DNA from 4 places in the Exiguobacterium sp. UBA7533 genome. Region 3 is predicted to be linked to each of the others. Evidence: riboswitches for the same ligand, from Rfam matches in the RefSeq annotation. Region 3 holds a riboswitch; each other region holds the start of a gene.

The links. A riboswitch is a leader RNA that binds a small molecule or an ion and turns the genes downstream of it on or off. The one in region 3 is predicted to bind S-adenosylmethionine.
Positions count from the first base shown of each region.
Region 1: linked by a shared signal. The riboswitch ahead of B2U10_RS03850 (methionine ABC transporter ATP-binding protein) and the one ahead of metK (methionine adenosyltransferase) in region 3 are both predicted to bind S-adenosylmethionine.
Region 2: linked by a shared signal. The riboswitch ahead of B2U10_RS15155 (methionine ABC transporter ATP-binding protein) and the one ahead of metK (methionine adenosyltransferase) in region 3 are both predicted to bind S-adenosylmethionine.
Region 4: linked by a shared signal. The riboswitch ahead of mtnK (S-methyl-5-thioribose kinase) and the one ahead of metK (methionine adenosyltransferase) in region 3 are both predicted to bind S-adenosylmethionine.

Region 1 covers NZ_DLMP01000001.1:770,592-778,711, forward strand. The annotation lists gene B2U10_RS03840 (alpha-glucosidase) at 1-274, opposite strand, end outside; gene B2U10_RS03845 (aminotransferase class I/II-fold pyridoxal phosphate-dependent enzyme) at 423-1,610, shown strand; SAM riboswitch class I at 1,673-1,777, shown strand; gene B2U10_RS03850 (methionine ABC transporter ATP-binding protein) at 1,862-2,875, shown strand; gene B2U10_RS03855 (methionine ABC transporter permease) at 2,865-3,530, shown strand; gene B2U10_RS03860 (MetQ/NlpA family ABC transporter substrate-binding protein) at 3,558-4,373, shown strand; gene B2U10_RS03865 (GNAT family N-acetyltransferase) at 4,434-4,931, opposite strand; gene B2U10_RS03870 (CAP domain-containing protein) at 5,019-5,897, opposite strand; gene B2U10_RS03875 (hypothetical protein) at 6,248-6,604, shown strand; gene B2U10_RS03880 (FN3 associated domain-containing protein) at 6,622-8,120, opposite strand, start outside.
Region 2 covers NZ_DLMP01000018.1:131,311-139,430, forward strand. The annotation lists gene B2U10_RS15145 (MetQ/NlpA family ABC transporter substrate-binding protein) at 1-35, opposite strand, end outside; gene B2U10_RS15150 (methionine ABC transporter permease) at 55-705, opposite strand; gene B2U10_RS15155 (methionine ABC transporter ATP-binding protein) at 695-1,723, opposite strand; SAM riboswitch class I at 1,810-1,913, opposite strand; SAM riboswitch class I at 2,163-2,264, shown strand; gene B2U10_RS15160 (alpha/beta hydrolase) at 2,332-3,090, shown strand; gene B2U10_RS15165 (thymidine kinase) at 3,174-3,788, opposite strand; gene B2U10_RS15170 (DedA family protein) at 3,972-4,622, shown strand; gene B2U10_RS15175 (type B 50S ribosomal protein L31) at 4,658-4,903, opposite strand; gene rho (transcription termination factor Rho) at 4,995-6,368, opposite strand; gene B2U10_RS15185 (C40 family peptidase) at 6,724-7,401, shown strand; gene glpX (class II fructose-bisphosphatase) at 7,801-8,120, opposite strand, start outside.
Region 3 covers NZ_DLMP01000001.1:512,678-520,797, reverse strand. The annotation lists gene B2U10_RS02585 (alpha/beta hydrolase family protein) at 1-18, shown strand, start outside; gene B2U10_RS02580 (EAL and HDOD domain-containing protein) at 185-1,438, shown strand; gene pckA (phosphoenolpyruvate carboxykinase (ATP)) at 1,465-3,033, opposite strand; SAM riboswitch class I at 3,268-3,394, shown strand; gene metK (methionine adenosyltransferase) at 3,523-4,731, shown strand; gene B2U10_RS02565 (GNAT family N-acetyltransferase) at 4,869-5,357, shown strand; gene B2U10_RS02560 (serine aminopeptidase domain-containing protein) at 5,436-6,140, shown strand; gene B2U10_RS02555 (class I SAM-dependent methyltransferase) at 6,191-6,787, opposite strand; gene B2U10_RS02550 (MDR family MFS transporter) at 6,944-8,120, shown strand, end outside.
Region 4 covers NZ_DLMP01000002.1:267,680-275,799, reverse strand. The annotation lists gene B2U10_RS05500 (AAA family ATPase) at 1-316, opposite strand, end outside; gene B2U10_RS05495 (ABC transporter permease) at 681-1,685, opposite strand; gene B2U10_RS05490 (sugar ABC transporter ATP-binding protein) at 1,682-3,190, opposite strand; gene B2U10_RS05485 (sugar ABC transporter substrate-binding protein) at 3,187-4,266, opposite strand; gene mtnA (S-methyl-5-thioribose-1-phosphate isomerase) at 4,278-5,327, opposite strand; gene mtnK (S-methyl-5-thioribose kinase) at 5,324-6,490, opposite strand; SAM riboswitch class I at 6,568-6,671, opposite strand; SAM riboswitch class I at 6,877-6,978, shown strand; gene B2U10_RS05470 (2,3-diketo-5-methylthiopentyl-1-phosphate enolase) at 7,049-8,120, shown strand, end outside.

The DNA.
Region 1 (8,120 bases), 260 kb from region 3:
CGCGTGCGTGAGCCGCTGTGATCAACTCTTGTAGATCGCCCATCGTCCCCGCCTTGTCCATGATCGTGTAATAATCGGCAATATCATAGCCATTATCGATGTCTGGAGAACGGTAACATGGATTTAACCAGACGATATCGACACCAAGCGATGCGATGTAATCTAGCTTGTCGATGACACCTCGCAAATCACCGATGCCGTCCCCATTCGAATCCTTAAAACTGCGCCAATAGACTTGATAGACGACTGCTTCTTTCCAGCTAGCTCGCTTCATCTCCTCACTCCTCTCCCTACTCTCTATTCCCGCTCCACATATCTGTACCTGTTTATTGGACGATTTTTTTGAATTTCAAAAAAGTTCTTTTCTTTTGACTGAATATTCGTTATCCTTGACGACAATACTACGAAGGAGGCACACATCCATGAAACATTTCGCTCCATCCATCGCCATCGATCGGCTTCCTGCTCCCGTTTTCGCTGAACTTGCGAACCGGATCGGTGCTGTGAAAGCTGCCGGACATGATGTCATCACCCTTGGTCAAGGAACACCCGATCAAACGACGCCCGTACATATTCTCGACGCCTTGAAACAGGCGATCGATGAGCCAACAAACCTTCAATATCCACCATTTCGTGGACATGATTTTCTAAAGCAAGCCGTCGCGAGCTTTTATGCCAACGAATTCGGCGTCACGATCGATCCGGCAACCGAGGTCGCAATTCTTCTCGGTAGTAAAGCCGGAATCGTCGCCTTACCACAAACGATCGTCAATCCTGGAGAAGGTGTCATCGTCCCGGATCCGGGGTACCCGGATTACCTGTCTGGAGCAGCACTTGCTGGTGCTTACCCGATTACGCTTCCATTGCTTGAGAAAAATAACTTCCTGCCGGATTACGATTTACTTGATACGACAGATGTCGAGCGCGCCCGGATGTTGTTCCTCAATTACCCGAGTAATCCGACAGGTGCGACAGCGACAGCAGAAGCCTTCGAACAGACAGTTGCCTTCGCGGATGCCCATGATATTTGTGTCGTCCATGATTTAGCCTACGGTGGCATCAGCTTTGATGGTCCCACACGAAGCTTCTTGCAGACGGAAGGGGCGAAAGATGTCGGAATCGAGTTGTTCTCACTCTCGAAACGCTTCAACATGTCTGGCTTCCGAATCGCTTTCGCAATCGGAAATCCGTCCGTCATCTCAAGCATCGAGACGTATCAGGAACATCTCTACGTCAGTGCCTTCACACCGATCCAACATGCAGCGACCGTTGCCCTGACGAGTGACCAAACATGTGTCCGTGAGTTAAGTAGCTTATATGAAACACGACGCGATGCATTGTTTACGAAACTCGATGCAATCGGCTGGAGTGGACCACGACCGGGCGGTTCCTTCTTCGTCTGGCTCCCCGTGCCGGAAGGATACACGTCCCAAAGCTTCACGGATCATCTGCTTGACGAAGCACACGTCGCCGTGACCCCTGGATCATTCTTTGGTGAATACGGCGAAGGATACGTGCGGATCAGCTTAATTGCTGACGTCGAACGGCTAGAGGAGGCCGTCGACCGAATCGGAACGCTCAACCTGTTCCGGACACCTGTTGCGGAATAATTCTGAAAAAACATTTGACAGATGGGAATCATTTCCGTTAAAGTAAATCCCAACAGCATAACTACTTATCGAGAGCGACCGAGGGATTAGGCCCAACGACGTCCGGCAACCACCTATCAGGAACGGTGCCACATCCTACAGAATGGATTCATTCTGAGAGATAAGTTACGAAATCTTACACTTTCGTCGCTTTTTTCTGGTTGCTCTGCTACTAGGAAAAAGCGACTTTTTTTGTACAAGGAGATGAGCAAATGATTGAATTCAAACAGATTACGAAACGGTTCGTCCGAGACCGGACCCCGATTTTCGCATTACGGGATGTCGATTTGACGATTCAAAAAGGAGAAATCTTTGGGATCATCGGTGAATCCGGTGCCGGTAAGAGTACGTTACTTCGTCTGATCAACGGTCTCGAGCATCCGACACAAGGAACGGTCAAGGTCGACGGTGTCTCGCTCGGTGGGATGTCAAAAGCAGATTTGCGTCAACTTCGTTTGCGGACAGGAATGATCTTTCAGCATTTCCAATTGATCCAGTCTCGTAATGTCGCAGATAACATTGCTTTCGCACTGAAGGCTGCTGGCGTCAAACGAGCAGATTTTCCGGAACGGATCCGTGAACTCGTCTCACTCGTCGGACTCGAAGGATTCGAAACGAACTTCCCGAGTCAGTTGAGCGGCGGACAGAAACAGCGCGTTGGGATTGCCCGGGCACTCGCGAATGATCCAACCGTCTTGTTATGTGACGAAGCGACCTCTGCCCTTGATCCGGTCACGACGCTGCAGATTTTAGATTTGTTGAAAGATTTGAATGAACGACTCGGATTGACGATCGTCCTCATCACGCATGAGATCGATGTCGTCAAACAGATTTGCCATCGTGTCGCGGTCATGTCGCAAGGGGAAGTCGTCGAAGTCGCCTCTACATACGATTTGTTCAGTCAAGCCAAACATCCGGTGACACAACATTACGTCGACACGGCACTCCAGATCGAGCTACCGGAACGCATCTTGCAAGCGACACCGGGAAAGATCATCCGCCTGCAGTTCACGGGCGAGAAGACCGGTGAAAGTACGTTATCGGAAGCCATCCGTCGATACGATATCTCGGTCAGCATCCTGCACGGAAAAGTCGATTACATCCAAGACGTCGCTTTTGGTGTCTTAATCGTCAGCTTGACGGGATCCTCCGATCAAATCGCACCTGCCCTCGACTGGCTTGCGGCGGAACTTCATACACTCGAGGTGATTCAGGATGTGGCTTGATCGTATACAAACGATGTTACCCGAGTTGTTGAAGGCACTTGGTGAGACGGCGTGGATGGTTGGCATTTCGCTTGCCTTCGCATTGGTCGTCGGGATTCCACTCGGGATTCTCCTGTTCGTCACCGACCGCGGTTTATTCTTTCAAAACATTGCCATCCGACGTGTCCTTGACTTCGTCGTCAACATCGTCCGGTCCTTGCCGTTCATCATCTTGCTTGTTGCTCTCATTCCATTAACGAAATTCTTGCTTGATAATACGATTGGTCCGACAGCAGCATCCGTCAGCCTCAGTGTCGCAGCGATTCCGTTTCTCGCACGACTCGTCGAAACATCACTGCGTGAGATTCCACCTGGTTTGATCGAAGCAGCGGAAGCGTGCGGTGCGAAACCATTACGGATCATCGTCAGTATCCTTTTACCAGAAGCACTCCCCGGCATCATTCAAGGCATCACGCTAACGACGATCAGTTTGATCGGCTTCTCGGCGATGGCTGGGATCGTCGGCGGCGGAGGTGTCGGTGACCTCGCGATCCGCTTCGGCTATTATCGCTATGATAATCTCATCATGATCGTGACGATCGTCGTCCTCATCGTCATCGTCCAGAGCATTCAAGCACTTGGCAATCAACTGGCGCGAAAAACAGACAAGCGCTAATTATACATATAAAGGGAGAGTTGAATCATGAAAAAACGATATGCCTTTTTAGCGACAGCCTTACTTGGTGCAGGAATCCTCGCAGGATGCGGAGACAGCAGCGCTGATGAAAAAGACAAGACGATCAAGATTGGGGCGACAAGCGGCCCTTATAGCGACATGGTCAAACAAGCGATTCAACCGCAACTCGAAAAGAAAGGCTATAAAGTCGAAATCGTCGAATTCAGCGATTATATCCAACCGAACATCGCACTCGGTAGCGGCAATATCGATGCTAACTTATTCCAACACTCGATTTACCTGAAGACGTTCTCTAAAGAAAAGAAGCTCGACCTTAAAGGACTCATCACAGTCCCGACGGCACCGATGGGACTGTATAGTAAAACGGCGAAGACACTTGACGACGTCAAGACAGGCGCTGAAGTCGCGACACCGAACGATCCAACGAACCAGGCACGCGCGCTGAACCTCTTGGCAGAACAAGGCTGGATCGAACTGAAGCCAGATGTCGATCCACTGACCGTCTCAGAGAAAGATATCGTCAAAAATCCGAAGAAACTCGTCATCAAGCCGCTTGAAGCAGCGCAACTGCCACGTGCCATCGAAAGCGTTGATGTCTCAGCAGTTCCAGGGAACTTCGCGCTTGCTGCGAAATTCGATTTACTCGATGCGTTAGCACTTGAGACGATGGACGAGCAATACCGGAACCTCATTGCTGTCCAAACGAAAGATGCAGACTCACAAGTCGCGAAAGACCTGAAGACAGCTGTCGAATCCGATGCATTCAACACAGTCATCGAAAAATCATTCAAAGGTTTCAGCAAACCAAATTGGGCAAACTGATTTTAAAAACGACCGGAATTCAAAAGAGATCATCTCTCATTGAATTTCGGTTGTTTTGTGTTAGAACCGATACCACATGAGTTCTTCATCATGATAGGTACCATCGATTTTCAACGCCCGCGGTTCAATCGCGTACGATTCGAAGCCAAGCGACCGATACAAGGCTTTAGCGGCTTCATTCGTCCGAACGACCGAGAGATGAACCTGCTCGATCCAAGGACGTTCCTCTAATGCCCGTAATGCCTCTTGTACCAATTGCTGTCCGACCTGCTGTTTTCTGATGCTTGGAGTGACGTACATCGCAAATAAATTGGCTCGATGTCGCATCTTGTCTAGCTCGGAGCAGACAACGGTGACGACCCCAACGAGTTGCGCTTCATGAAAGGCACCGAACGTCGCTGTCTGTTCGCTCTGAAACCGCGTAGCATACTGGTCGACCGGCCGATCTTTTTCCGCTTCATAATCGGAGCCGAACGCTTCCGGGTGATTCTGTAATGCTTCTAATCGCAATGCTTTATAGAGTACTGCATCTTCTGGATTCAATCGACGGATTTCCAATCGCCCCACCTCCTGCCTTTAGTATAAAACAAACAATCTCATGAAAAAGAGAACGACATCGTGAAATGTCATCCTCTTTTTACATACTTAAGGTGTTCGGAAATTAATCGTGAAGTACGGTGCATTGTCTCGGAATGCCACACCGACATCGGCTTGCTTGTACTCTTTTTTCAAAATATTTTCTCGGTGTCCTTGTGAATTCATTAGACCCCAATGCGCGGCAAAGACGTTCGGATAACCCATCGAGAGGTTTTCGCCAGCATAGCTGAACGTGATTCCTCCGCGTTTCATCCGGTCGAAAGGATCACGACCTTGTGGATCTGTATGCGAGAAGAAATTATGTTTCGCCATGTTTTCGCTGTGACCACGGGTGACCGGCTTCAATGCTGTGTACGGTGCTAACGGATTCAACTTATAATCAGCACGTTCCCAGTTCATCAAACGAAGCATCAGTTTCTCATCCGTCGTCCGTAGCGCATTTGACGATGTACCGTAGAAGCCTTTTTTCTTCGCTTCGACGTCTTTTGGAATCGCAAGTGTCGCTTTGACTTTATTGCCGTCATGTTGATCGAAGAAGTACGTCACATAGTTGCCTTTCTTCTCATAAACGGCGGCATGGTCCAGATTCAGCATGTAGTTTGTGTTGCCTTTACGATAGGATTTCACTGCGGTCCAACCCTTTTTCTTCAAGGAGGATTCCGTATCCTTATTCAATACTGCACCTTGTGTCGTCACACCGTTTTTGAAACGATATTTTCCGTAGTCCTTACCATCCTTCGTTAAGGCGACGAATTCTTCCGTTGAAGTCCGTCTGACTTCCCAGTCATATCCGGGATACTCACTGCTATATCGATCAATCAGCTTGCCGCCACTTTTCGGGTAATCGGCTTCTGCCTGTTCCATTGGAATGTTTTCGTAGCTGAAAAAGGCTATCGCTGCTACTCCGATGATCAACCATTTTTTCATGTCGTCGTTTCGCCTCCTTTAATCTCATTACCTTTATTTTAAAAGAAATTGTTTCCCCCGAACAGTCATTGACTCTCATTTGTCTAAATCACATCTTCTGTCCACAAACCTGACACATTTCATGAGAACGCTCTTCCTTTAGTGAAATGCTTTCTTTTAAACGATTCTTGAAAACATTTAGTACAGAGACTAAAGTATATTCCCCTTTTCTTAAAATGTGTGAACATTCTTTTATTTCATTCTCAGCGAATTTTGGTTGCTCTCCGAATCTTGACTCGGTATCATTAAAATTCGTAAGCCAAACTTTCAATGCTTTTCCAAATAACATAATGATATGAAGGAGCTGACCTATGGTTTTACTGTATTTCATTTATGAATCCATTGCCTTTTTACCCATTCAACAATACTTATTCTCCGGCTGGATGATCCTTGTCGCCTTGACTGTATCCTTTAGCTTAGCCAATGCCCACGAAGATGTTCGTCTCAATCAACGACTTGGATTTGAAATACTCGTTCCAGGTTCCGGTATGTTGCTCTCAAAACAATTCATTCCTGGTCTCGCTATCATTCTATTATTGATCATCATTCACTTCACGTATATGTTCCGTGCCATCCCGTTACCCGTTGCCTTAATTTCCACACTCTCGATCAGTACACTCTCACTTCTTTTACTCTTTATCCCAGCACGCAAAAAAGCGGACCGCTAAGTCCGCTTTTTTTGATTTTATTGGTATTTCGTTGTTTCAGCTAGTTTGTATTTGTTCGACAATTCAAGCCAGATCGTTTTGCCTTTGATTGTCTTCACTTGAATGTATGGACGCCCTTGTGACACGCGAAGTGCGAGCAATTCACCTTGTTGATCGGCGTGTGTTTCACTGGCTTTATCCCAGTTGCGACCCAATTTACGTTCAATGAAGATGTGTTTTCCTTTTTGAACAGCACGCCAGATACCGACTTCTGCCGTTCCTTTGACCGGTACTGCCGTTTGTGCACCTTGAATCGAGATGATTGCTGGATCGTGGTCACTCGCGCTACCGTCTGCTTCCATGTAATCCGAGTTGATGTTGACGATATCCGACGATGTATACGACTTCAAGTTATTCGAAATTAAGATATGGTCGAGTACTTGCGCATTTCCGTTATAGACGTACGAGTAACGCTCAGATTTCGGAAGATCATCGACTGTGTTCCAGAGATTTTTCCCTTTCAGGATGTCTAACGTTTCTGAGAACTGGAAGTCGTTGAGGTCACCAAGAACGACGACATTCGAATCTTTGACTTCCGCCTTCAATTCAGAAACGAAGTTTTGGACGATGTTCGCAATCGCATGACGCTGGACTTCACTCTTACGAACGACCGGTTGGTTTTTACCGAAGTCAGCTCCATCGCCACCTTTTGAGTTGAAGTGGTTGACGATGACATGATATGAATCACCATTGAAGAGGAATTCCGCGACGAGCGGTTTCCGCGAACTCGCGAAGTTCGGATCCGTCGGCTGAATGCGACCCGGGTTTTTCGTCAGCTTGCCATTTTCAACTGCCACGGCTTCCGTCGCTCCACCTTTTTCTCCTGGTGCGAGTGATACACGCGCTGGATTGTAGAGGAACCCGACACGGATGTTTCCGCCTGGTTGCCCGCCGTCCTTTTTATCTTCTGGTGCGATGTCCGTATACGCATACCGGACACCTGTTTTTGCTTCGATCGCTGCGATCAATGTCTCAAATGATTTCGAAGCGTCGACTGTGCCGCTATCTGTTGCGCCGTCGTTATCCTGCATCTCTGTCAAACCAACGATGTCTGGTGTCTTCAGGAATGTCGCGATGCCTTCCGAGACACGATCAACTTTTCCAGCATCCGCTGTCGACGCGAAGTTCTCGACGTTGTATGAAGCGACAGTCAGGCGTGATTCACCCGTTTCAATGTTCGTCGGTTGACGTTCCGCTTTGCTCGTAACGAGTTTCGGAAGGTCTGCTGCTTTTGCGAGTACTTTGTAAGCCGAATAGTTGTAGCTCATGACACCCTCAATCGTTCCATCGAATGTGTCTCCGGCTTTCGCACGATACGATGAACTTCCCATCTCGACGAACAAGCGCTCCGGATTGACGTTGTCCTTCGTCAGAATCGGTGTGCCACGTTTCGTATAGACCTTGTTTGCGTCTGTTTGTGTACGGACTGGGATCGTCCGGTTCGCTTGTGGTCCTGTGACGATCGCGTTCGGTAAAG
Region 2 (8,120 bases), on a different contig from region 3:
GTTAATGTTGCTCCAATCGCTACTGCTTTTTTCATGGCTGAATCGCTCCCTTGATTAATGTCTTCTGATTTTTCGTGCGACGATGTTGCCTGTCGTCTGTAAGCCTTGGACTAAGATAACGAGAATCCCGACCGTGATGATCATGACTTTCGTGTCGAACCGTTGATAACCGTACGTAATTGCTAAGTCACCCAGTCCACCGCCACCGATAGCACCTGCCATCGCTGATGCCCCGATCAAGCCGACTGTTGCAATCGTTAAATTAAGGATTAGGGAACCGAGTGCTTCCGGCAGAAGGAAGCGGAAAATCGTTTGGAATGGCGTCGCCCCCATCGCTTCTGCTGCCTCAAGGACACCTTTGTCGACTTCAAGTAAGGAACTCTCGATCAGCCGTGCCATATACGGGGCGGCATAAAAGACGAGTGGAACGATGGCGGCTTCTGTTCCGATCGACGTCTGGACGATCAACCGTGTCAACGGGATGATCGCAACAAGTAAGATGATGAACGGAATTGAACGGAAGATATTGACTATACTGTTGAAAAATGTGAACAGCGGGACGTTCTCGAGCAATGCCCCTTTCCGGGTGACGACGAGTAGAATGCCGAGTGGTAAGCCGATCAAGGTCGAGAATAAGAGTGAGACGGATACCATCGTCATCGTCTGCAGGAATGCCGTCCAGATATCACTGTAGTTAACTAGCATCAGCAAGCACCTCCTCGACGGTCACCTGTGCCTGATCGATGTACTGTAAGGCTCGTTTCACTTCAGCCGTCTCACCGATCAGTTCAACAAGTAATGTACCGAACGGTGTTTCCTGCAACTCCGTGATGCTACCGTGCAGGATGTTGACATCGACGTCGAAGCGTTTTGCGACTTGCGACAAGAGTGGTTGTCCGGTGTGGTGTCCGAGAAAATGAATCTTATAGATCGGATGCGCATTCCGTGACTCGATCAACTGACGAATTGATGCTGGAATTTCATCATGCATGACGGAGCGGACGAAGTTTTTCGCTGTCTCGGTCTGCGGATTTGAAAAGACATCAAAGACTGTTCCTGACTCGATCAGCTTCCCAGCTTCGATGACGGCGACCCGGTCACAAATCTCCCGGATGACACCCATCTCATGGGTGATCAAGAGAATCGTAATCCCGTATTCCGCATTGATGCGTTTTAATAACTGGAGGATATGATGTGTCGTCTGAGGATCGAGTGCTGACGTCGCTTCGTCACATAAGAGGACGGATGGTTGCGTCGCTAGTGCCCGGGCGATGCCGACACGTTGCTTTTGTCCGCCGGATAATTGATCCGGATAATGATCCGCCTTGTCTGCGAGATCGACGAATTCGAGCAATTCCGTCACCCGGCGACGAATCTCGTCTTTCTTGACACCTGCGAGAACGAGTGGTTTCGCAACGTTCGTAAAGACCGTGTTCGCATTCAATAGATTGAAGTGTTGAAAGATCATCCCGATCCGCTGTTTCGCTTGACGTAATTTTTTGGGTGATAGTTGTGTTAAATCTTCCCCGTCGACCGTCACTGTTCCTGACGTCGGTCGTTCTAACAGGTTGACGCAGCGGAGCAATGAACTTTTTCCGGCACCGCTAAAGCCGATGACACCGAAGATTTCGCCTTTCTCGATCGTCAGGTCGACACCGTCGAGTGCTGCGATCGTCTGATCCTTCGTGACGTACGTTTTTTTGACTTGATGAAATGCAATCATTCCGCTTTCCCCCTTCATTCAACAAAAAAGGTCCCTTCTTGAGAAACAAGAAGAGACCTGGATCCGCGCAGTGGCAGAATCCACTCCACTCATCTCTCAGACATCTGTCTGATGGAATTGGCACAGTGCTCACAATGAGTCTGTTGCCGAGGTTTCGTAGGGCCAGTCCCTCCACCTCTCTGGATAAGTATTGCGGTATGAAATTCGTATGTGTGTTGTTGCGTTGTTGCTTATGTCGTAAAACTAATTTTTACATTACGGGTCGAACCTTTAAAAGTCAACCAACTTTGCAAAAATAATCCATTTGTCGCATATCGATTGAGTCATAAGTTATGAGTTAGCTGAAAGAACAAATCACGATTCGTCCAGAACGATTTGACAAGGCATTTTCGGTCGTGCTACCATCGTTTCAATGATTAATCCGACAATTCCAATATGATATTTATCAAGAGTGAACGAGAGACCTGGCTCTATGACTTCACGGCAACCTGCAATCTGTAAGGTGCTCCGACCAGCAAAGCGCGGCTTTGGATGATACGGTGAAAAACTCGTGGGCGTCCAAGCAGTGACGTTGACGAGTTTTTTTCACGAATGGAGGAAAAATAGTAATGATGAACTATCCTGTATTGACTGGTGCTGAAGCATTTTATCTTCAAGGTGGACCGATCGGCATTTTAATCTGTCATGGTTTTAATGCGACCCCGCAAAGTGTTCGGGACGTCGGTGAGGCATTTGCTGCTAAAGGATTCACTGTCTATGCTCCACGTTTGCGTGGTCACGGGACGAACGTCCGTGAGTTCGAACAATCGACTGCTCGATGTTGGAAGCAGAGCCTGCAAGACGGCTATGCACGTTTACAAGAAACATGCGATCAAGTCTTCGTCATCGGTCAATCGATGGGCGCGACGCTCGCACTATCGCTCGCCGCTGACGGGATTCCATTTTCAGGCATCATTACGATCAATGCCGCTCTCTCCGTTCCGTCTTATGAAGCACTGTCGTTTGAAGATGGTCCACAATACCTACCTGAAGGGGCACCGGATATCAAACGGTCTGCTTTCGAAATCATCTATGACCTCGTTCCGAGTCGTTGTGCATTCGAACTCGTCCGCTTGATGGATGAGACGAAAGGACGCCTTGGATCGATCCTTCTACCGACATTGATTCTTTACTCGGCGACCGATCACGTCGTTCCGCCGTCGAGCTCGGATTACCTGCATCAGCATATCGGGACGAATGATAAACGAATCTACTGTCTCCTTAACTCGTACCACGTCGCGACCCTCGATCATGATCAGGATTTGATCGTGCGTGAGACGATTCGTTTCATCGAACGCTCGAGTCGTTTCTCACAGGAAACGGGATAATAAAAAAAACAGCTATTCGTCTTCACTTAGAAGCGAACAGCTGTTACATCAAAGGACGACCATCATCGGTTCGTCTTTTTTGTTTATCCTTTTTGGTGCTGCATCGTTTGGAGCGGCTTCGGCTTTCCTGGCACTTCATGGCAGTGGCGGCACCGTGGCTCATACGATTCTGAAGCGCCGACTAAAATGATCGGATCATCATAGTTCGCTGGTTTTCCATCAATCAAACGTTGTGTCCGGGAAGCCGGATCGCCACATGAGAGACAGATCGCCTGAAGTTTCGTCACAAATTCTGCGCGCGCCAGTAATTCTGGCATCTTGCCAAATGGCTCTGCCCGGAAATCCTGATCGAGTCCTGCACAAATGACGCGTTTTCCGTCTTGCGCAAGTGCTTCGATGACTTGAACGATCTCATCATCAAAGAATTGAACTTCATCAATTCCGACAATTTGTGTTTCTTCCGCTACTGCTGCATAGAGATCACGACTCGTCGCCATTGGAATCGCCACGACGGAATTTCCGATGTGAGAGACGACATGCTCTTCATGGTACCGGTCATCGATTGCCGGCTTGAATACTTGAACGGGCAGTTTGCCGTACTGTGCCCGTCTGACACGACGAATCAACTCTTCCGATTTCCCGGAAAACATACTGCCACAAATTACTTCGATCCAGCCGTACTGATTTATTACATGCATCATCGTCCGACACCGTCCTCTAAAAATAGTCACTTTAACGAGTATAGCTCGAAACGGTATTGAGAAAAAGGGTTGACTTCCGGAAATCAAAATTCATTTTTTCTTTACCTAGAATTTTTGTCCTTTCATTCCAACCTTCATCCATTTCCTGTACACTAAAGAAGAAGATTCTCGCGAAAGAAGGTGTCCCCGATTCATCATCTCTTACATGACATTCTGCACCAATATGGCGCCCTTGGTCTTTCCGTCCTTCTCGCAGGTGGTATCGTGGGATTGCCGGTTCCTGATGAGACCTTGCTCGTCCTGTCCGGTTTTTGGATGCATCAAGGCAATCTACCGCTGTTCGGTACGATTCTTGCCGCTTACGCTGGCAGTTGCATTGGAATGACGATTAGCTACGTGCTGGGCTTAAAACTCGGCATGCCCCTGTTGCATCGCGTCGGACCAAAGATGCGCATCTCAGAAAAACACATTCTCTCCGCTGAAGCCGGATTTCGTCGTTACGGCAAATCGGTCTTGATCATCGGTTACTACATACCTGGTCTTCGCCAACTCTCTGCCTTTTTTGCAGGTGTTTCAAAAATGCCGTTTCGCATTTTTGCGAGTTACGCGTATACAGGTGCTTTGATTTGGGTCAGTGTGTTCTTGGGCGCCGGCTACTTTGTTGGTCGTCATATCTCGTTCCATAAAGTCGTCGACTACATCTTGGCACATCCAGATGCTATGCCGTACTTGATCGGGATCGTCGGCGGGATTGCTTTCTCGTTCGTCTTAAAGACGTACCTTACGTACCGTTCGCAATTCAGCCTATACAAAAACAGCCTGCTTCCGTAATGGAGGCAGGCTGTTTTTTAAGAACCGGCAAGTAATTACTTGCGGCCGTATTTTTTGTTGAAGCGATCGACACGACCATCTGCCGCGTTGAACTTTTGACGACCTGTGTAGAATGGGTGCGAGTCTGAAGACACATCCACACGGATGAGTGGGTACTCGTTACCATCTTCCCAAGTGATCGTTTCGTTCGAAGAACGAGTAGAACCGCTTAAGAATTTGTACTCAGTCGTTGAATCCATAAATACTACTTTGTTGTAGTTAGGGTGAATTCCTTGTTTCATGGTTGATTTCTCTCCTTCCGCCCTGGTCCATTTGCTGAGCCAGAGTAAGTTACCTTCCTATACTAAACGATTTTTTTACGCGTCGCAATAGTTATTTTTCCGTCGTCGTTTCCTTCTTGACGGTACGCGGTTTAGCAGGTGCACGTCGGACCGTCTTCTTCTTTTCTTTCTCAAGTTCAGCAAAAAATTCTTCATTATTTTTCGTGTCGCGAATCTTACGCAGGAACGTATCGACGAACTCGTTCGACTCGTTCATCGTCCGACGAATCGTCCAGAGCGCATCGAGTTGCTCTTTTGGAAGCAAGAGTTCTTCCTTCCGCGTACCTGATTTGCGAATGTCGATTGCCGGGAAGATTCGGCGTTCCGACAGCTTACGATCGAGATGTAGCTCCATGTTTCCTGTTCCTTTGAATTCCTCATAGATGACGTCATCCATGCGGGATCCCGTCTCGACGAGTGCCGTCGCAAGAATCGTCAAACTGCCACCATGTTCGATGTTTCGCGCCGCACCAAAGAACCGTTTTGGTTTGTGGAACGCTGCTGGGTCAATCCCCCCTGAAAGCGTCCGTCCGCTTTGCGGCACTGTTAAGTTATACGCACGAGTCAAACGCGTGATCGAATCCATCAAGATGACGACATCTTTTTTATGTTCGACAAGTCGCATCGCCCGTTCAAGGACAAGTTCAGAAATCCGGACATGGTTGTCCGGTGTTTCGTCGAACGTTGAACTGACGACATCTGCTCCCGGAACCGAACGCTCGATGTCCGTTACTTCCTCTGGTCGCTCATCGATCAATAGAATGATCAGCTCGACATCCGGATGATTCTCTTGAATCGAGTTCGCGATTTCTTTGAGGAGTGACGTCTTCCCTGCTTTTGGTGGTGCGACGATCAAACCGCGTTGTCCAAACCCAACCGGTGCAATCATATCCATGACACGAACCGATAAATGACGCGGCTCTGTCTCAAGACGCATTAAACGATCCGGATAGATCGGTGTCAGCGCCGGGAAGAACAAACGGTTACGCGCTGTATCCGGTGCTTCGCCGTTGACGGCTTCCACACTAAGTAATCCTTGGAAACGTTCGTTTTCCTTCGGTGGGCGTACTTTACCTGTGACGACATCACCATTACGTAGATTGAAGCGTCGGATTTGAGAAGCGGCGATATAGATATCTTCAGAGGATTGGGAATAATTGATAGGGCGAAGGAAGCCGAAGCCACCATCGTTTTGCATTTGTGGATTACCAGGGATGACTTCAAGTACCCCTTCGAGGAAATAAAGACCTGTTGATTCCGCCTGTGCTTTTAGAATCTTGAACATCAACTCACGCTTACGGGCTTCCCGATATTGCGGGACATTCTTCGTCTTTGCGATTTCATATAATTCTTTTAATGTCAGCTGGCTCAATTGAGCCAAAGTATAGGAACGTTCAGGTTTATCTTTTTTATCAGTTGTTGGCATGTTTTTCACCTATTCTTTATAAATTCAACTGCATTCAGCATACTTCCATACATACATCAGGAGGTATGTAATTTCTTTCGTGAACTAAAGGTATCATATTTTTTTAAATTCGTCGTCAACAATCCTTTGCGTTTCTTACTTTGTAATATTCAAGGATATTATTTCAGTTATGTTACAAAAGCATCTATTTTGTCTTCTAACTGAAAAAACGTTTTTAAGGGCGCGCATGCTAAGATATTCCTGCAGACAAAATTCTTACACAGTTGTAAGGTTCACTGCTTAATCACACACTTAATGATTTCATCATATAACTTACGGACGCAACACACTACATTAAAACGGAGGAATTCTTAACATGAAACGTTTTCTAGCATCGATCGCGACAGCAGCCTTAGTGGTTTCAGGTTTTACATCAGTGGGTACAGGTAAAGTTGAAGCAGCAACAGTCACGAAAGTCAAGATCACGGACAACGGTCTTCGTGTTCGGACAGCTCCTTCTACGAAAGCAAGCATCGTCGGGAAAGTCAACGCTGGTCAAGTCTTTACATACAAAGGCAAATCAGGCAGCTGGACAAAAATCTCATACGGCGGTAAAACACGTTATGTCTTCTCACAATACACAAAGACATACAAATCATCTTCAAGCGCTAAAAAATCAACAAGCACATCTTCTAAACGGACGAAAATCCTGAACGAAGCAGCAAAACATAAAGGTACACCATACGTATGGGGCGGAACAACGACTCGTGGATTCGACTGCTCTGGTTTCACAAGCTACGTTTACAAGAAAGCGGCTGGTAAAACATTGCCACGTACGTCTTCTTCACAATATTCTTCTTCTAAGAAAGTCAGCGTTTCAAGCGTACAACCAGGAGATCTTGTCTTCTTCTCACACGGTAGCGGCATTCAACACGTCGGGATCGCAACAAGCAAGTCAAGCATGGTTAACTCAGAAACAGGTGGCGTTAAATACTCAAGCTTCAAATCAGGGTACTGGGGTTCACGCCTTGTCGGCGCAGGATCTTACCTTTAATTCATCATCTCAAAGCGGTTGAGCATTGGCTCGATCGCTTTTTTTCATCTCATTCAATTCATAAGAAGGAAATAGGATGCATGTCTTCATCACAGGTGCTTCAAGAGGTCTTAGTCGTGAATTCGCCTATCTGTACGATAATGAAATCACGTCCTGCTCGTCAAACGTGAGACAATGCTCTTCAAAACGAAATTTCATGTCGAGCGATTTGGAGGCACTGCAATCTTCCCATACGATTTAACGAAGCGGAAAACGTTAGCACGTTTCCTTTTCCTCTAGGAGTTGAGGATGAACGTCTTGATTCCTAGAAACATAGCAAAAAGAGTTGGTGTTTCGGAAATTATCCGAAACACCAACTCTTTTTTATCGATCAAGTCCTCACGTATGAGTCCGTCTCTTTTACTTAATGACAAGCTTCGGTTTTTTCTTAAACGAGTGAATGCCTTCAACGAAGCGAACCGTTCCGGATTTCGCACGCATGACGACAGAGTGTGTCTGACCGCCTTGTGCCGTGAACTGGACACCTTTCATCAACTCACTGTCCGTGACCCCTGTCGCAGCAAAGATACAGTCGTCTCCTGCGACGAGATCGTCCATCATGAGAATCTTCGATGGATCTTCGATGCCCATCTTCTTACAACGTTCGATCTCAGCATCGTCTGCTGGTAACAAGCGCCCTTGGAGCTCTCCACCGAGACATTTCAAGGCAACGGCAGCAA
Region 3 (8,120 bases):
AACCGATATGATACATGATTCAAGCAATACGACGTTTGTCGTATTGCTTTTTGTATTTTGGAAGATGAAGCATAGAGATTGAAAAAACAGACCATTGATACATTGTAAAAAACAATAATCTCCTAAAAAGTAAACTTTGATATAATAGAAACCATCTGAGGACAATGGAGGGGGCAGGAGAACGATGGATATCTTATTAGCACGTCAACCCATCGTTAATCGAGTTGGATCAATTGATGCATTTGAATTATTGTATCGTTCGATTGAACAAATGACTATTTTTGATGGGGATTTAGCGACGATGGATGTATTGACGAATACACTCGTCCATATGGGGGTGGAACATGTCGCGGAAGGAAAAAAACTTTTCGTCAACTTTACGTCAGATTTGTTGAAAAGTGATCTGATTCATTATTTAGATCCTAACCGATTCGTCATTGAAATTTTAGAGACAGTTGATATTGATACTGAAATGTTGTCGGTTCTGCATAGTTGGAAAGAAGCAGGCTTCACATTAGCACTTGATGATTTTGTGACAGATTTACTTCGACAGCACGGAGCGGAATTGTTTGCGTTGATCGATTTAATTAAAATCGACATCGAGGCAATTTCCCCTCGCGAGCAAAGTGCCATTTTGCATATCGTTCGACGTAATTATCCTCATATTAAGATGCTTGCTGAACGTGTCGAGACGCACGAGGATCATACACGTTGTCTTGATATGGGGTATGACTGGTTCCAAGGCTATTTTTATGCTAAACCGATGCTGATGAAAGGGAAAGCTGTTCCACCACAATTGCCGGTGTTGTTAAAGATGCTGAAGTGGCTTGATACGGATGAGAAGTACGATGAAGTCATTGATGAAATCGAAGCCAATCCGTATATCAGCATCCAGGTATTACAACTAATCAATTCTCCGGGAGTGGGATTACGCAATACAGTTAGTTCCGTTCGTCAAGCGATCTCACTACTTGGCTTCGCTCAACTTAAAAGCTGGATTTCGTTGATTGTCTTACGTGAAATGAAGCTCGCAAGTCCTTATGAATGGTCGAATGAGTTGCTGCGTTCTTCCTTACATTGCGCAAAGCTCTGTGAGTTGTTTGCAACAGAAACAAGGACGCTGCAACAAGAGAGTGCCTATATGATCGGCTTGTTATCGCATATCGATGCGTTATTGTCCGTTGATATTGACGACATCATCGATCAATTGCCAATCGAGGATTCCTTGAAGATTGTCCTCCAAGGAAAAGACCATCCGTTCCGGGATTGTCTAGTGCTTGCGATCAGCGCAGATCGCGGTGATTTCGAACAGTTCGAATTGCTCAGTCAACGGTTAGGTGTATCACTTCCGCGAGCATATGCGTTACTTACGGAAAGTCAGGAGTGGCTTATGCAAAAAGAGATGCATCTTCAAGAAGAGACAGATGCCATTCTATAAAAAAAAGAGCCCTGAGGCTCTTTTTTTTATAGACATGGACCTGCTGACTTGATCGCATCCGTCGCACTTTCGAAACGAAGGAAATTATGTTGGAATTTCTCAGCAAGCGAACGCGCTTGTGTGTTGTATTCGTCAGGATTTGACCAGACGCGTACCGGATTGAGTAATTCACTTGGAACACCAGGAACTTCAAGTGGCATATGAAGTCCGAAGATTGGGTGCTCTTCTGTTGGAATCGCTGCAAGTGTTCCGTTGACGGCAGCGTTGACCATCGTCCGTGTATACGATAGCTTCATTCGACTACCTGTCCCGTAAGCACCGCCTGTCCAGCCTGTGTTGACGAGATAAACGGTCACACCGTGACGATCAATCAGTTCTCCGAGCATCGTCGCATACTTTTCAGGTATCAGTGGAAGAAATGGTGAACCGAAGCATGTCGAGAACGTTGCTTCCGGTTCCGTGATACCACGCTCTGTTCCAGCAAGTTTTGATGTATAACCTGATAGGAAATGATACATCGCTTGTTCTTTCGTCAATTTACTGATCGGAGGCAAGACGCCATACGCATCAGCCGTCAAGAAGACAATCGTCTTCGGATGACCAGCCCGTGATGGAACAGCGATGTTATCGATCGCTGTGATCGGATAAGCAGCACGTGTATTTTCTGTCAACGATGTGTCATCGTAATCAGGATGACGAGATTCATCGAGCACGACGTTTTCAAGGACAGTTCCGAAACGGATCGCATCAAAAATTTGCGGTTCTTTTTCGCGTGACAGATTGACCGTCTTCGCATAACATCCACCTTCAATGTTGAAGACGCCATCATGCGACCAACCATGCTCATCGTCACCGATCAATTGACGGCTATCGTCTGCTGACAGGGTGGTCTTACCAGTACCGGATAGACCGAAGAACAAGGCGACGTCGCCTTCGTGTCCGACGTTTGCTGAACAGTGCATCGAAAGGACATTTTCTTGTGGTAAGAGGTAGTTCATGACGGAAAAAATCGATTTTTTGATTTCGCCCGCATATTCGGTTCCGCCGATCAAGACGATCCGGTGTTCAAACGACATGGCGATGAATGTCTCGGAATTCGTTCCGTCAACGGTAGGATCTGCTTTGAAATGTGGCGCGTAGACGACCGTGAACGGTTCGAAGGCAGCCACTTCAGGATACTCGCGTAAAAAGAGTTGTTTGGCAAACAGGTTATGCCAAGCGTATTGTGTGAGCACACGAACCGGAAGGGTGAAGTGCGTATCTGCCCCAGCAGCAGCTTCTGTGTAGTAGAGCTGATCGGCTTCGTTCATGTAACGAAGAACCTTTTGTAACAATTGTTCAAATTTGTCTCCATCCATCGGTTGGTTAACATGACCCCAATCAATGTGAGACTCGCAGGAAGAATCACGGACGATGAACTTATCTTTTGGTGAACGACCTGTAAATTTCCCCGTTTCTACAGATAGTGCGCCGTTCTCAGCAAGGACACCTTCTTCGTTTCGAATCGCATGTTCGACAAGTTCAGCAACAGATAGTTGTTTGAACACATGCTCTTTCTTGAGTAGTTCTTCGATATTCAGGACCGTCATCGGCATCCTGACCCCACCTTTCCCCTACGTTGGTTTTGGCTCACTGCATTTAGTATGACACATTCATTATATATGACATACTAAAGGGAGCGCAATCATTTTCTAGTGCTGATTTCTATTTATCTGGAAACGCTTTCAGCATTAATAGTTTAACATCTCTTTTAAAAAGTTTCGACTAGAATTTGAAACCTTGCTTGACAGAGTAGGTACAACTTTATATCATGTAATTCGTAACGGATACTCTTATTCTGAGCAGGTGGAGGGAACAAGGCCCGAAGAAACCCGGCAACCGTCCTACATTAATTCATATATTAATGAGGGAAAAGGTGCTCTCCTGAAGCGAAGTAAACACTTCGAACGATAAGAGGGTAAAGGAAGAACGCACAACCTTTCCCTGACCATTTTTTGGACTTGGAAAGGTTTTTTTCATTTTACCGTCCCACTCAACTAGGGGAAATGAGTACACCGTCAAATTCTTTTTTGGGAGGGTCATACATGACAAACCTTAATCGCCGACTATTCACGTCGGAGTCAGTCACTGAAGGTCATCCAGATAAAATCTGTGACCAAATTTCGGATTCAATCCTCGATGCGATTCTTGCAGCGGATCCAAACGCACGTGTTGCGGCAGAAACTTCTGTTACAACAGGTCTCGTTCTCGTTGCAGGTGAGATCACGACATCCACTTACGTCGACATTCCAAAAGTCGTTCGTGAAACGATTCGTGAAATCGGCTACACACGCGCGAAATACGGTTTCGATGCGGATACATGTGCTGTATTGACATCGATCGATGAGCAATCAGCAGATATCGCTCTTGGTGTCGACCAAGCGCTTGAAGCACGTGAAGGTAGCATGTCTGATGCAGAAATCGATGCAATCGGTGCAGGAGACCAAGGTCTTATGTTCGGTTACGCAACGAAAGAAACACCAGAACTCATGCCACTTCCAATTTCGCTTTCGCACCGTCTCGCACGCCGTTTGGCAGAAGTGCGTAAAAACGGTCAACTCGACTACCTTCGTCCGGACGGAAAAACACAAGTCACGGTCGAATACAACGAGAACAACGAGCCGGTTCGTGTCGATACGATCGTCATCTCGACACAACATGCGGAAGAAGTTACGCTTGAGCAAATCCAAGCTGATTTGAAAGAACACGTCATCACACCGGTCATCCCGGCTGAATACATCGACGCAGCAACGAAATTCTTCATCAACCCAACTGGTCGTTTCGTCATTGGCGGACCACAAGGAGATGCTGGATTGACTGGTCGTAAGATCATCGTTGATACGTATGGTGGATACGCACGCCACGGCGGTGGAGCATTCTCAGGTAAAGATCCAACAAAAGTCGACCGTTCAGCTGCATACGCAGCACGTTACGTCGCGAAGAACCTCGTTGCTGCAGGTCTTGCAGACAAAGCAGAAGTTCAACTTGCGTACGCAATCGGTGTCGCGCACCCTGTATCAATCGCAGTTGATACATTCGGCACAGGAAAACTTCCTGAAGCACAACTCGTCGAATTGGTTGCTGAAAACTTCGATCTTCGTCCGGCTGGAATCATCAACATGCTTGATCTCCGTCGTCCGATCTATCGTCAAACAGCTGCATACGGTCACTTCGGTCGTACAGATGTTGAGCTTCCATGGGAGCAAACAGATAAAGCAGCAGTTCTTGAAGAACAAGCAAAACGTTTCGCATAATCAAAAAGTCCGGAAATCCTACGTGGGTTTTCGGGCTTTTTTGTTTCCGCGGAACTTTGCAGGAAACGAATGTTTTTTCTAGAAAAGGGTAAAAGTACATGAGTCGATTTGTATGAGTATAAAGGGGGGTTCCGATTATGGAAATACGCGAAGCTATTCCAGCTGATGCAGGACGTATTCATGACATTGCTATCACATCTTGGTTGGATACGTATGAAGAAATCTATTCCGAACGTTCGAAAGCGCATTTCGTGCAGGAGGCGTATCCGCAAGAAGAAGTCGTTCGTGCGATCCGGACGGCGGAAGAAGCACGGGGAGAGTATTTTTATGTCGGAATCATCGACGAGGAAATCGTCGGTTTCATTCATGCTGTTGATGTCGAAGGAACATGGGAAATCATTCGACTTTACGTCTTGCCGGAATATCAGCAAAACGGAATCGGAAGACGTCTGATTCGTGAACTCGAACGACAAGGAGCCGTCCCACTCGAAGTCTACGTGGAAGCACGTAACTATAAGGCGCGTCAATTCCTGACCTCATTTGGTTTTGAAGAACTTAGTGAGATGACGGAAGAAGTGTTTGGGCAAGCGGAATCAGTCGTTCGTCTTCGCCATGTTGCCTCGTGAAATCCGTCTCGGGACGGTTTCGTTTGCGTTTGAAATAAGGTATCGTGAAAAGGAAGTATGAAGTGAAGAGGTGAGTTTGTGGTTGAACAACCAACAGGAATCATCGTATTAGTCTATCCGTTACAACTGCGTGCCCGTCCGAGTGAAGCTTTGATTCGAGTACTCGAAAGAGAGTATGAAGTGCTACTCGTCGACGCACCACGTCGCATTTCGTTTGAAGAGCACGGTCAACTGTTAAAAGAAGCATTACGCGAAGCAGGAAAACGAAAGCTACCGATTCATATCATCGCCTGTAGCATGGGGGCACTCGTCGTCAATCGTCTGTTGCAAGAATATGAACTACCAGTCGCAAGTCTTGCGTTCGTTTCACCATTGTTTGATTGGCATCCGTCGAAACAACTCGGAGGTGTCAAACAAGTCTTCGCGAGTGCGTTTGATCGTTTCCGTCCCGATGCGCCACTCGGTACGTTGCCGTTTGGTCAAAGTACGGAAGATACCGTTCGCATCGGTGAACTGACGTATGCGCAGTACCGGGAAATCGAAGAAGAGATCGTCGTACATGACGAGGAACGAAAAAAACTGCCTCGTGTAAACTTGGCTTGTTTTTATGCACCAGACGATCAGTTCGCAGACGTCAAACTGACACTCGAAGTATGTCGGAAAATGGGTGGCGATCAGATTTACTTACAACGTCTACACGGTTTCCCGCATTTCAGCTTTGAACGGTTGAATACACGGTTTGCGGAAAAATTATTGTTGTTTTTTAAATTAGTCGAAGAATGAAAAAAGTGATGGTTTCCATAGCGGAAGCCATCACTTCTTTATTTCTACTGTCAGCGCACTTTTTTCTCGATCGCGATGATGAACGGTGGATGATTCTGTTGATTCAAGAAGCGGTACTGAAGAACGGCATAACCTTGCTGATCAAGGGCTGTGACGTAATCTAGGACAGCATCGCGTTCCCGTTTTCCTTCAAGATGACCGTGATAGACGACAAGGACGACAAGACCACCAGGTGCAAGTACCGGGAGGAGAGCGTCGAGTGCTTCAAGCGTCTCTTCACCTGTCGTCGTGATCGATTTATCACTTCCAGGCAAGTATCCGAGATTGAAGACGCCGGCACGAACAGGCCGTCGTTCGTCCGAAAGACGCGCACCAACATGGATGTGACTTTCGTGATAAAGATCGACGCGTTCTAACATTCCGGCTTCGTCGAGACGTCGTGTCGATTCCTCGATGGCTTGAGCTTGGACGTCGAACGCAAGGACTCTACCTTCTGGACCGACGCATTCTGCTAAGAACTGCGTATCATGTCCATTTCCGGCAGTCATATCGACGACGCAGTCACCAGGTTCGATGACGGACTCCAGTAATTGTTTCGTATAAGGTAGTACACGGGCAAGTGACATGGCATAGACTCCTGTTCCTATGGGCTGTTTTTCTCTTTATACATGATCATCGTATGTATGATTCCTCCTGCATTATACCATCTTTTGAGTCATTGACGAAAAGTGAAGTGGCTTGACAGGCGGGGGAGGGATTGCGTAAAGTGGCAAGGTTGAGAATGAAATAGGAGGACCAAAGGTATGCCAAAATTACCAAAAGCGGTCTGGATCCTCGTCCTTGCGATGGCCATCAATACGACGGGATCCTCTTTTTTATGGCCGTTCAATACATTATATATTCATGAATATTTAGGGGAGTCGATGACAAAAGCCGGAATGGCGTTATTCGTCAACTCAGCCTTAGCAATCGTTGGGAACTACTTAGGCGGAAAAGCGTTTGACCGACTCGGCGGAAAGAAGACGCTTGTCATCAGTGTCATCGGACTTGTCCTGTCTTCCGTCGGCTTGTTGCTATTTCATCAGACGTATATTGGATACGTCGCGATGCTTGGATTGATTGGATTCGTCGGTGGGATGGTTTTCCCAACGATCTACGCAATGACGGGCGTCATCTGGCCGGAAGGCGGACGCCGCGCCTTTAATGCGATCTATGTCGCGCAAAACGTCGGTGTAGCCCTCGGGACAGCTGTTAGTGGTCAAATTGCTGCTTTTTCGATTCAGTACATCTTCATCGCCAATCTCGTTCTCTATATCGTCTTTGCCATCATTTTGTTTGTCGGTTTGTCCTGGATTCAGGCGCCAGCGCGGATGCATGCGGCACATGACGAGATCGAAACGACACGCACACCACTTTCGCGCGGATCCGCACGGACGATGTTGCTCGTTTCGATCGGTTATGCCTTACTTTGGTTCGTTTATGTGCAATGGCAAGGGACCTTTGCTGTCCATACGAAATCGCTCGGTGTCACGATTTCCGAGTACTCGATTCTTTGGACAATCAATGGAGCGCTTATCGTGTTCGCACAACCTTTATTAACACCAATTCTTCGTTGGTTTGGAGATGATTTGAAACGCCAACTGATGACCGGGACAGGCATCTTCCTTCTCTCTTATCTGATTGTTCCGTTTGCAGGCGGCTTCAAGATGTTCCTCGTGGCGATGATCATTCTGACAATCGGTGAGATGTTCATCTGGCCAGCGGTTCCTGCAATGGCGGCGCGACTTGCGCCAATCGGAAAAGAAGGAGAATTCCAAGGATACGTTAATATCGCTGCTTCAGCAGGGCGGATGATCAGTCCGACAGTTGGAGGTTTGATCTACGATTTATCAGGTATGTCAGCAGTTTTCTTGACCTTAATTGGATTGATCCTGTTAGCAGGAGTTGTTTTCCTTCGTGCTATTCCTAAAACCACATCAT
Region 4 (8,120 bases), on a different contig from region 3:
CGGCTAAGACGATGTTTCCCATTAAAGGACCCGGTCTATATTCGAACTGGCTTGTTTTCTGATTATACATCGATACACCCGTCAAATCTGACGGAAGTAGGTCTGGCGTGAACTGAACACGTTTGAAGGTCAACCCGATCGATCGGCTGAACGCACGGACGAGCATCGTCTTCCCGACTCCCGGTACGTCTTCTAATAGAACGTGACCGCCCGCTAGTAATGCTGCCAATGATTGTGTGATGACATCTTCCTTACCGATGATGACTTTCTCTACGTTGTCGATAATCGCTTGAATCTCCTTAGTGTATGTTCGCATTGTCAGGCCCCTTGCTCTCATAGTAGTTGAATTTTCTGACTTTTTATATCATCTCATATTCCGCTATACTTTTAAAGAAATACGAGCAGTTTCAAGCACGTGAAAAAGGGGGAACGCCGTAGCGTTTCCCCTTATTTGTTTCAGGAACGAACACATGCCGTGATCCGTTCTTGAACCGTGCAGTTGCACGTAAAACACGAATACATCCGTGTCAATGGACAACGTTCGTCAAGTCCGGTGATCCTCTTCTTTCAGAAGCGACATGCGATCGTTCCCTCTACATTGGTAATCATTCATGTGCATCACCATCCTTTCATATATTGAATATTACCGAATATGTTATAAATGAAACGTCGAATTTTAATTATTTTTTCCGATACCGCGCATAGGTCGTCGCGAGTGCGACCGCAAGGACCAGCCCTTTGATGATATTCAACGAATAGTATGGAACAGACAACATGACAAGACCATTTTCAAGAATCCCGACGAGACAAGCCCCGACGAGTGTGCCCAGGGCATTCGGTTTTCCTTGCCCTGCGAACGACGAGCCGATAAAGGCAGCTGCGACCGCTGGCATCAAGTAACCGGACCCGGCGTTGATTTGCGACGATCCGACTTGTGACGCAAGCAAAATCCCACCGATTGCAGCAAGTAACCCAGCAATCAGATATGCGAGTGCCCGGTAGCGGTTGACACGAATTCCCGTCAGTCGTGCGGCTTCCGGATTCCCACCGATGATATAGAGAAAACGACCGTGTCGCGTATGACTTAAAAAGACATGTGTCATAGCGACGACGACGAGCATGATGACGATGATCCAAGGCGCCTGGCTGATTTTCGCGAACGCCTCCGGAATTGTGCCGACTGTTGGTGTACCGTCTAAGCGCGGCATTCCGGCACTGATTGAACCACCACCGGTATACGTCATCGCGGCACCTTCGACGATGAACATCGTCGCAAGCGTCGCAAACAAATCCGGAATCTTAAACCAGACGATGAGTAAGATGTTCACCAGAGCAACGCTAAGAGATAAGAGAAGTGCTAAACCAATCGAGACACCGAGCGGTAGACTGTACCAGACGAAGAACGAGACGACGAAAGAACTCGCAAGCGTCGCGGTCGACCCGACCGATAAATCAAATCCATTGACCGTCAAAGAAACGGTCAAGCCGATCGCGATGATCGTCACGATGGAGATACTTCGTAAAATATTGATCAAATTCGTCCCTTGTAGGAATGTTGGAGCCGTCGTCGCAAAAAACAGGACGAGGGCAAGGATCGCGAGGACGATCCCCCAGTCGTTCAAGAATCCAAGGACCGGACGTAAACCTTTCCCCCGATTCGTTTGTTTTGATACTACCTCATTCATCGTTGCCCTCCTCCTGTCGCATACCACAACAAGGTTTCTTCTGATGTATCCGCCGTCTTCGTTTCATGGACAATCCGTCCATCGAACATGACGTAGATTCGGTCCGTGACGGTCAAAAGTTCATCCCATTCACTCGTCGCGTAAAGGATCCCTTTTTGTTGTTGCGCGAGTTCGTCAATCAGACGATAGATATCTTGTTTAGCTCCGACATCGACACCTTTCGTCGGTTCATCTAAGACGAGGACAGAAACATTGGTCAGTAACCATTTTCCGATGGCGACTTTTTGTTGATTCCCACCGGATAGTTGACCTACTTCCTGTTTCACGTCTGCCACTTTGATGCCCAGCTCCTTGACCCATTTCGATGCCTGTTCGACTTCTTTACGACGATCCATCAGTCCCCAGCGGTTGACGAAATCATGAGCTGCCGCTGCTGTCAGGTTTTCTGCGACAGAATCGGCAACAAGAATTCCTTCTTTTCGCCGTTCTTCCGGAACGAGACCGATTCCCGCTTGAATCGCAGCTTGTGGATTGCAAAGGCGATGGGCTTTTCCACCTATACGAACCTCCCCTTCCTGAAACGGGCGATCACCGAATAATGCTTTGCATAATTCCGTTTTACCGGCACCGACAAGACCCGCGATACCAACGACTTCCCCTGCTTGAACCGTCAAGGAGATGTCGCGGACGTCCGCATTCGTGGCACTCTCGACCGTCAGTACGTTCGTCGCATTGATCCGTGACGTTTTCGCGACAGACGTAAGCTTACGCCCGAGCATCTGCTCAACGACAGCTTCCTTCGTGATGTCTGTCAAAAGATGTCGCGAGATGAGTTGACCGTCGCGCATGACCGAGATGGAGTCGCAAATGTCATACAATTCTTGTAGGCGGTGGGAAATGAAAATGATCCCAAGTCCCCGTTCCGCTAAACGACGCACGACTGAAAAGAGATGGCTTGTTTCCGCCTGACTGAGAGGTGCCGTCGGTTCATCCAAAATTAAAAAACGACGTTCCTGAACGAGGGCGCGTGCAATCAATACGAGTTGCTTTTCAGCAAGACGTAATTCTTCGACACGTGTCTTGACGGAAATATCCGCCTGTAATGTCGCTAACGCTTCTTTCGCACGCTGTATGTAACGGCGTTGGGATACCAAACCCGTCATTGTTCCGTCCGTCAACAGATCGAGACAGATATTCTCAGCAACCGTCAAATACGGGACAAGCGCCACATCAACCTCTTGTTGGACGAGATCGATCCCGATTCGTTTTGCATCACGCGGAGATTGAATTGACAGTTCTTTCCCGTCAAGACGGATGATTCCTTCATCCGCTGTTTCCGCTCCAGATAAGACTTTCATCAGCGTCGACTTACCGGCACCATTCGCACCGACAAGCGCATGAATTTCACCAGACTTCACCTCAAAGGAGACTTGCTTGAGTGCCTGGACTCCCGGAAACGCAAGTGAAATCCCGGTCATCTCCAGGTGATGATTGATAGACGTCATTGTTTTTTATGGACGTCACGCAACCGGTCCATCCACGGCTCATTGAATTTATCCGACGTACTCCAACCTTTGATGATCGTATCGAGATTATACATCGTTGTGTCCTGCTTCAATGCCTTCTGCTCAACGAGTTTCGCATCGAGATTAAAGCTATCCGGCGTCTTCTCTCCGGCGATTTTCTTAGCCAGTAGTCGCATGTCCGTTTGTCCAATCAGGAATGGATCCACCGCACTCGTCGAAACCCAGTTGCTGCCTTTCTCACGCATCAGGTTGATGTCCTGATTTGAGACATCGATCGAGATCAATGGGATTTCTTGACGTTTATTATCCTTGAGCGATTTGTAAGCGCCTTTTGCGACTTCGTCCCATGCTCCCCAAACGGCATCAACGCTTCCTTTCGGGTATTTCGCGAGAATGGCATTCATCTTTGTCGCGATATCCCCTTGGACATCTTGGAAGTTCGTCGGTCCAACCGTCTCAAGCGTTTTGATTTTGCCGTCTGCTTCGTACGTCTTATAGATTTCCTGACGACGATCGAGCGGGGCAAAACCTGGTCCGAACCAGAGTTTGATGACACGGACTGGCTTTTTGTCCGTCACCTTCGTCACTTCATCGAGTGATAGCTTCGCAAGTTGATGATCGTTTTGGAACGTTTCCGTCACGTCTTGTAAAGATGCCCCTTTTTTCTTCGTGACCGTATCGAACGTCACGACCTTCAGTCCTTTATCGACTGCTGGTTTGATCATGTCATAGGCATAGTCTTCCTTACCGTGCGAAATGATGAGCCCATCATAATCTTGCTGAATCGCCTGCGCGACCAGTTCCTTGAACTTGACATCGTTACCTTCCGAAATGAACGTGCTGACTTTAAAGCCGAGCGCTTCTCCTTCACTTCGTGCGCCATCAAGGAATTGCTTCGTATGGTCGTCCGATGCGAGGTTACGGATGACGGCGATCTTGACATCCGATTGAACTCCTTTTGGTACATCCTTGACGACTTTCGTCGTCGCTTCTCCATTCGCACAAGCCGCTAGTAATAAGGCCGGTGCTAGGACGGCGTAAGCTAATTTTTTCATGAATTGTCTCCTTATCCGAGGGGTTGAAGCCCCGTTAATTTTTCAATCGTTTCTTCATTCGGTTGCGTGATAATACCAAGTTCGGTGATGATGCCCGTGATCAATGTGTGTGGTGTGACATCAAAAGCTGGGTTGAAAACAGCAACTCCTTCTGGTGCTGTCGCAACACCTTGGACAGTCGTCACTTCCTGCGGATCACGTTCTTCAATTTCGATCGCGTCTCCGGAAACAAGTGAGAAATCAAACGTCGAGAGCGGTGCTGCGACGTAAAACGGGATACCGAAAGCTTGAGCGAGTAATGCTAGTTGGAACGTTCCGATCTTATTCGCCGTATCTCCGTTGCGTGTAATCCGGTCCGCCCCGACGATGATTGCATCGATCTGTTTTTCTTTCAGCGTATGGGCGACCATGTTATCTGTAATTAGCGTGACATCGATGCCGGCACGTTGTAGCTCCCATGTCGTCAGTCGTGCTCCCTGCAGTAATGGTCGCGTCTCACTCGCAAAAACAGATAATTCAATGCCGCGTTCTTTTGCGATATAGAACGGCGCAAGTGCTGTTCCATAAGCAGCGGTCGCAATCGATCCAGCATTACAGATCGTTAGGATCCGGTTACCTGACTGGAACAATTCAAGTGCGTGAATCCCGATTTGACGTGACGTCTGCGCATCCTGATCGTATAAGGCAATCGTCCGCTGCTCGAGCCGTTCGCGGATCTCTTCTACCGACGTCCCGTCTTGAATGATTGGATTCAATTGATCAAGGACATTTCGTAAGTTAACAGCCGTCGGTCGTGTCGCGAGTAACGTCGCTGATGTCTCAAGCAAGGCTTGCTTATAGATCGACAGTTCTGCTTCAAACCGGTACGCCTCTTGAACGAGTACGAATCCGCCAAATAAACTGATCGCAGGCGCCCCTCGGACGCGCAGTTGTTTAATCGCTTCGACCGCTTGTGCAAGATCGGTAATGACTTCATAGTGTTCTTCCTGCGGTAGACGTGTCTGATCGAGAATCGTCAAGACACGGTCTTCATAACGAATACTTTGAACGAATGTACTCATCGGCTAAGTTCCTCCGTTACGTCGAAGTTTCGTAAATCATCAAATGTCCGGCATTCGGTCCGACGTTTGATTAACGCCGATCCTAAACGTAAAGCATGTTGTTTTCGTTCTAGTCGTTCCGTCATAGAACTAATCGTTTCTAAATCAGCGACTGGTGCGAGTCCGATCGTCCGACGAATCAGTTCGCAACCGGCAAAGCCAAGGGCATCCTGCAAGATCGTGCTCAGTACATCGTCGACGAGTCCCGATGTCCGGAATGGTTCGACGGCTTCGCGTTCCCATAAGGCGCGGAACGTCGAAGCGAACGTCAGCCAGAACGTATCGATGTCGCGAATCCGGGCATCACGAAGTGCTGAATAATCCGGGTATGCTGCAAAGAATAAGTGGGCGATGAACTGTCCGACATCAAATCCGAATGGACCATAAAAGGCGAATTCTGGATCGATGACTTTCGTTTCCGTTGCCGAAGCAAAGATGCTTCCTGTATGTAGATCGCCGTGTAGCAACGCATCTCCTTTCGTGATGAAAAGCGCTTCGAGTTTTGCGACTTCGCGTTTCAACTCATCGTCCGCCCATAGACGTGCCACCTCTTCTTCAAGCCCGGCTTCAATCTCGTTCGTCTCCGCGTCATGGAACGGATCCGTGAAGATTAATTTTTCCGTGATGTCGCACAAGTCCGGATTGTAGTACGTTCGGGCGACACGTTTTTTTTCAACCGGACCAAGCGCAAAGTCCGATGTATGGAATAAAGTCCGAGCGAGATAAGAACCAATATGTTCCGCAAGCAACGGATACTGTTCACCTGCGAGTAAACCGCTTCGAACGATTGTCAGATGTGAAAGATCTTCCATGACCGTATACGCCTCGTCGTGACTAGCATGAAAAACACGCGGTACGAACGGCACGGCATGCCGGGCGAATTCACGGAGTGCGGATTGCTCGATCCACGCCCGCTCGAGTGATAGTGGCCAGCTTTCACCGACGACTTTCGCGTACGGAAGTGCTTGTTTTAGAATCAATCGATGTTCACCTTCTCGAATTCGAAAGACAAGATTGAGATTGCCGTCGCCAATCTCTTCTGCTTCGACGGCTCCGTCGCCGATCAGTCCTAGTGAGCGGACCCGTTCGATCGCGTCCTGTTCTGTAAATGCTTTGTATGTCATCTCAGTTCCCCCTGTGTGATACACGAAAAAGCGCCTCTTTTCGTCATCGAAAAGAGGCGCAGGAAAGTCACTGCGTCCTCTTATCTCTCAGACGAAACGTCTGTTGGATGTAGCACCGTGCCAAGTGGTCGGTTGCTGCGGCGTCATCGGGCCAATTCCCTCTGCCAACTCGCGATAAGAGTCGTATGTAGTTGTCGTGTGTGATATTGATTTGAATCTTACGCAATCCTCTTCCCTGCTGTCAAATCGAAATCAAGCAGAAACGGATATCGTTTTTGCTCCATATATAGAAAGAGTATTTTCAAAAAAATAAATTTTCTAAAAATAGTTTGACAAGTCGTGACTCTCATGTAAAAATTGCAATTAGATTTCACAATTTCATCCAATTCTTATCAAGAGCAGACGGAGGGACAAGCCCTACGATGTCGCAGCAACCGACCTTTTGGCACGGTGCTAATTCTTGCAGCTACTAAGCTGACAGATAAGAGTCCACGTTCGAATCATTCATGGTCTCTTGTCGCTGACAAGAGACCATTTTTTTATTGAAGGAGGAAAGACATGGCTTACATCACAGCTACTTATCAATTGACCGCCCGCGATCGACTGGAGCAACGCGCCGAACAACTCGCGCTTGGTCTGACGGTTGGTTCCTGGACGGAGCTGAATCATCTTGAGCAACAACAACTCGCCTCATTCAAAGGAGAAGTCGTACATACGGAAGAACGCGACGGTAAAGGCTATATCACGATTCGTTACCCGGAACACAATGTATCGCGCGACTTTTCTGCGATCTTGACGACCGTCTTCGGGAAACTCTCACTCGACGGTGAAATCAAATTAACAGAACTGCTACTACCCGATACATTCACGTCGGATTTTCCAGGTGCGAAGTTCGGGATCGAAGGGGTTCGTTCCTTGATTGGTGTCGAAGATCGTCCACTGTTAATGAGCATCTTCAAAGGGGTCATCGGACGCGATTTATCGTTCCTTCGTAATCAACTCGAAGGACAACTTGCTGGTGGGATCGATCTCGTCAAGGACGATGAGATCTTATATGACAATCCGTTGACACCGACGATTGATCGGGCACGGATCGGACGTGAGGTTATCGATGCTCATTTCCACCGGACCGGTAAACGTGCGTTGTATGCGATCACACTTAGTGGTCCCGTCTTTACGCTCAAGGATCAAGCCAAACGATTGATTGACGCTGGAGCAACTGCTTTCTTGTTGAATACCTTCACATACGGACTCGACGTCTTACGTGAATTGGCAAGTGATCCGGAGATCAACGTTCCCATTTTCAATCATCCGGCTTACAGCGGTGCATTGATTGCTAGCCCGAACCACGGTGTTGCAGCGCCTGTCTTACTTGGCACATTACCGCGCGTTGCTGGTGCAGACTTAACACTATTCCCGTCACCTTACGGCAATGTCGCTCTTCCGAAGGACGTCGCCCGCGGCATCGCGGTCGAAGCGACTCGCTTCGGTCAGACGAAAGCGATTTTCCCTGTCCCTTCAGCCGGTATTCACCCAGGACTCGTTGCTCAACTCGTACGCGACTTCGGGATCGATTCCGTCATCAACGCTGGTGGTGGCGTACATGGTCATCCGCAAGGTGCTGCGGCTG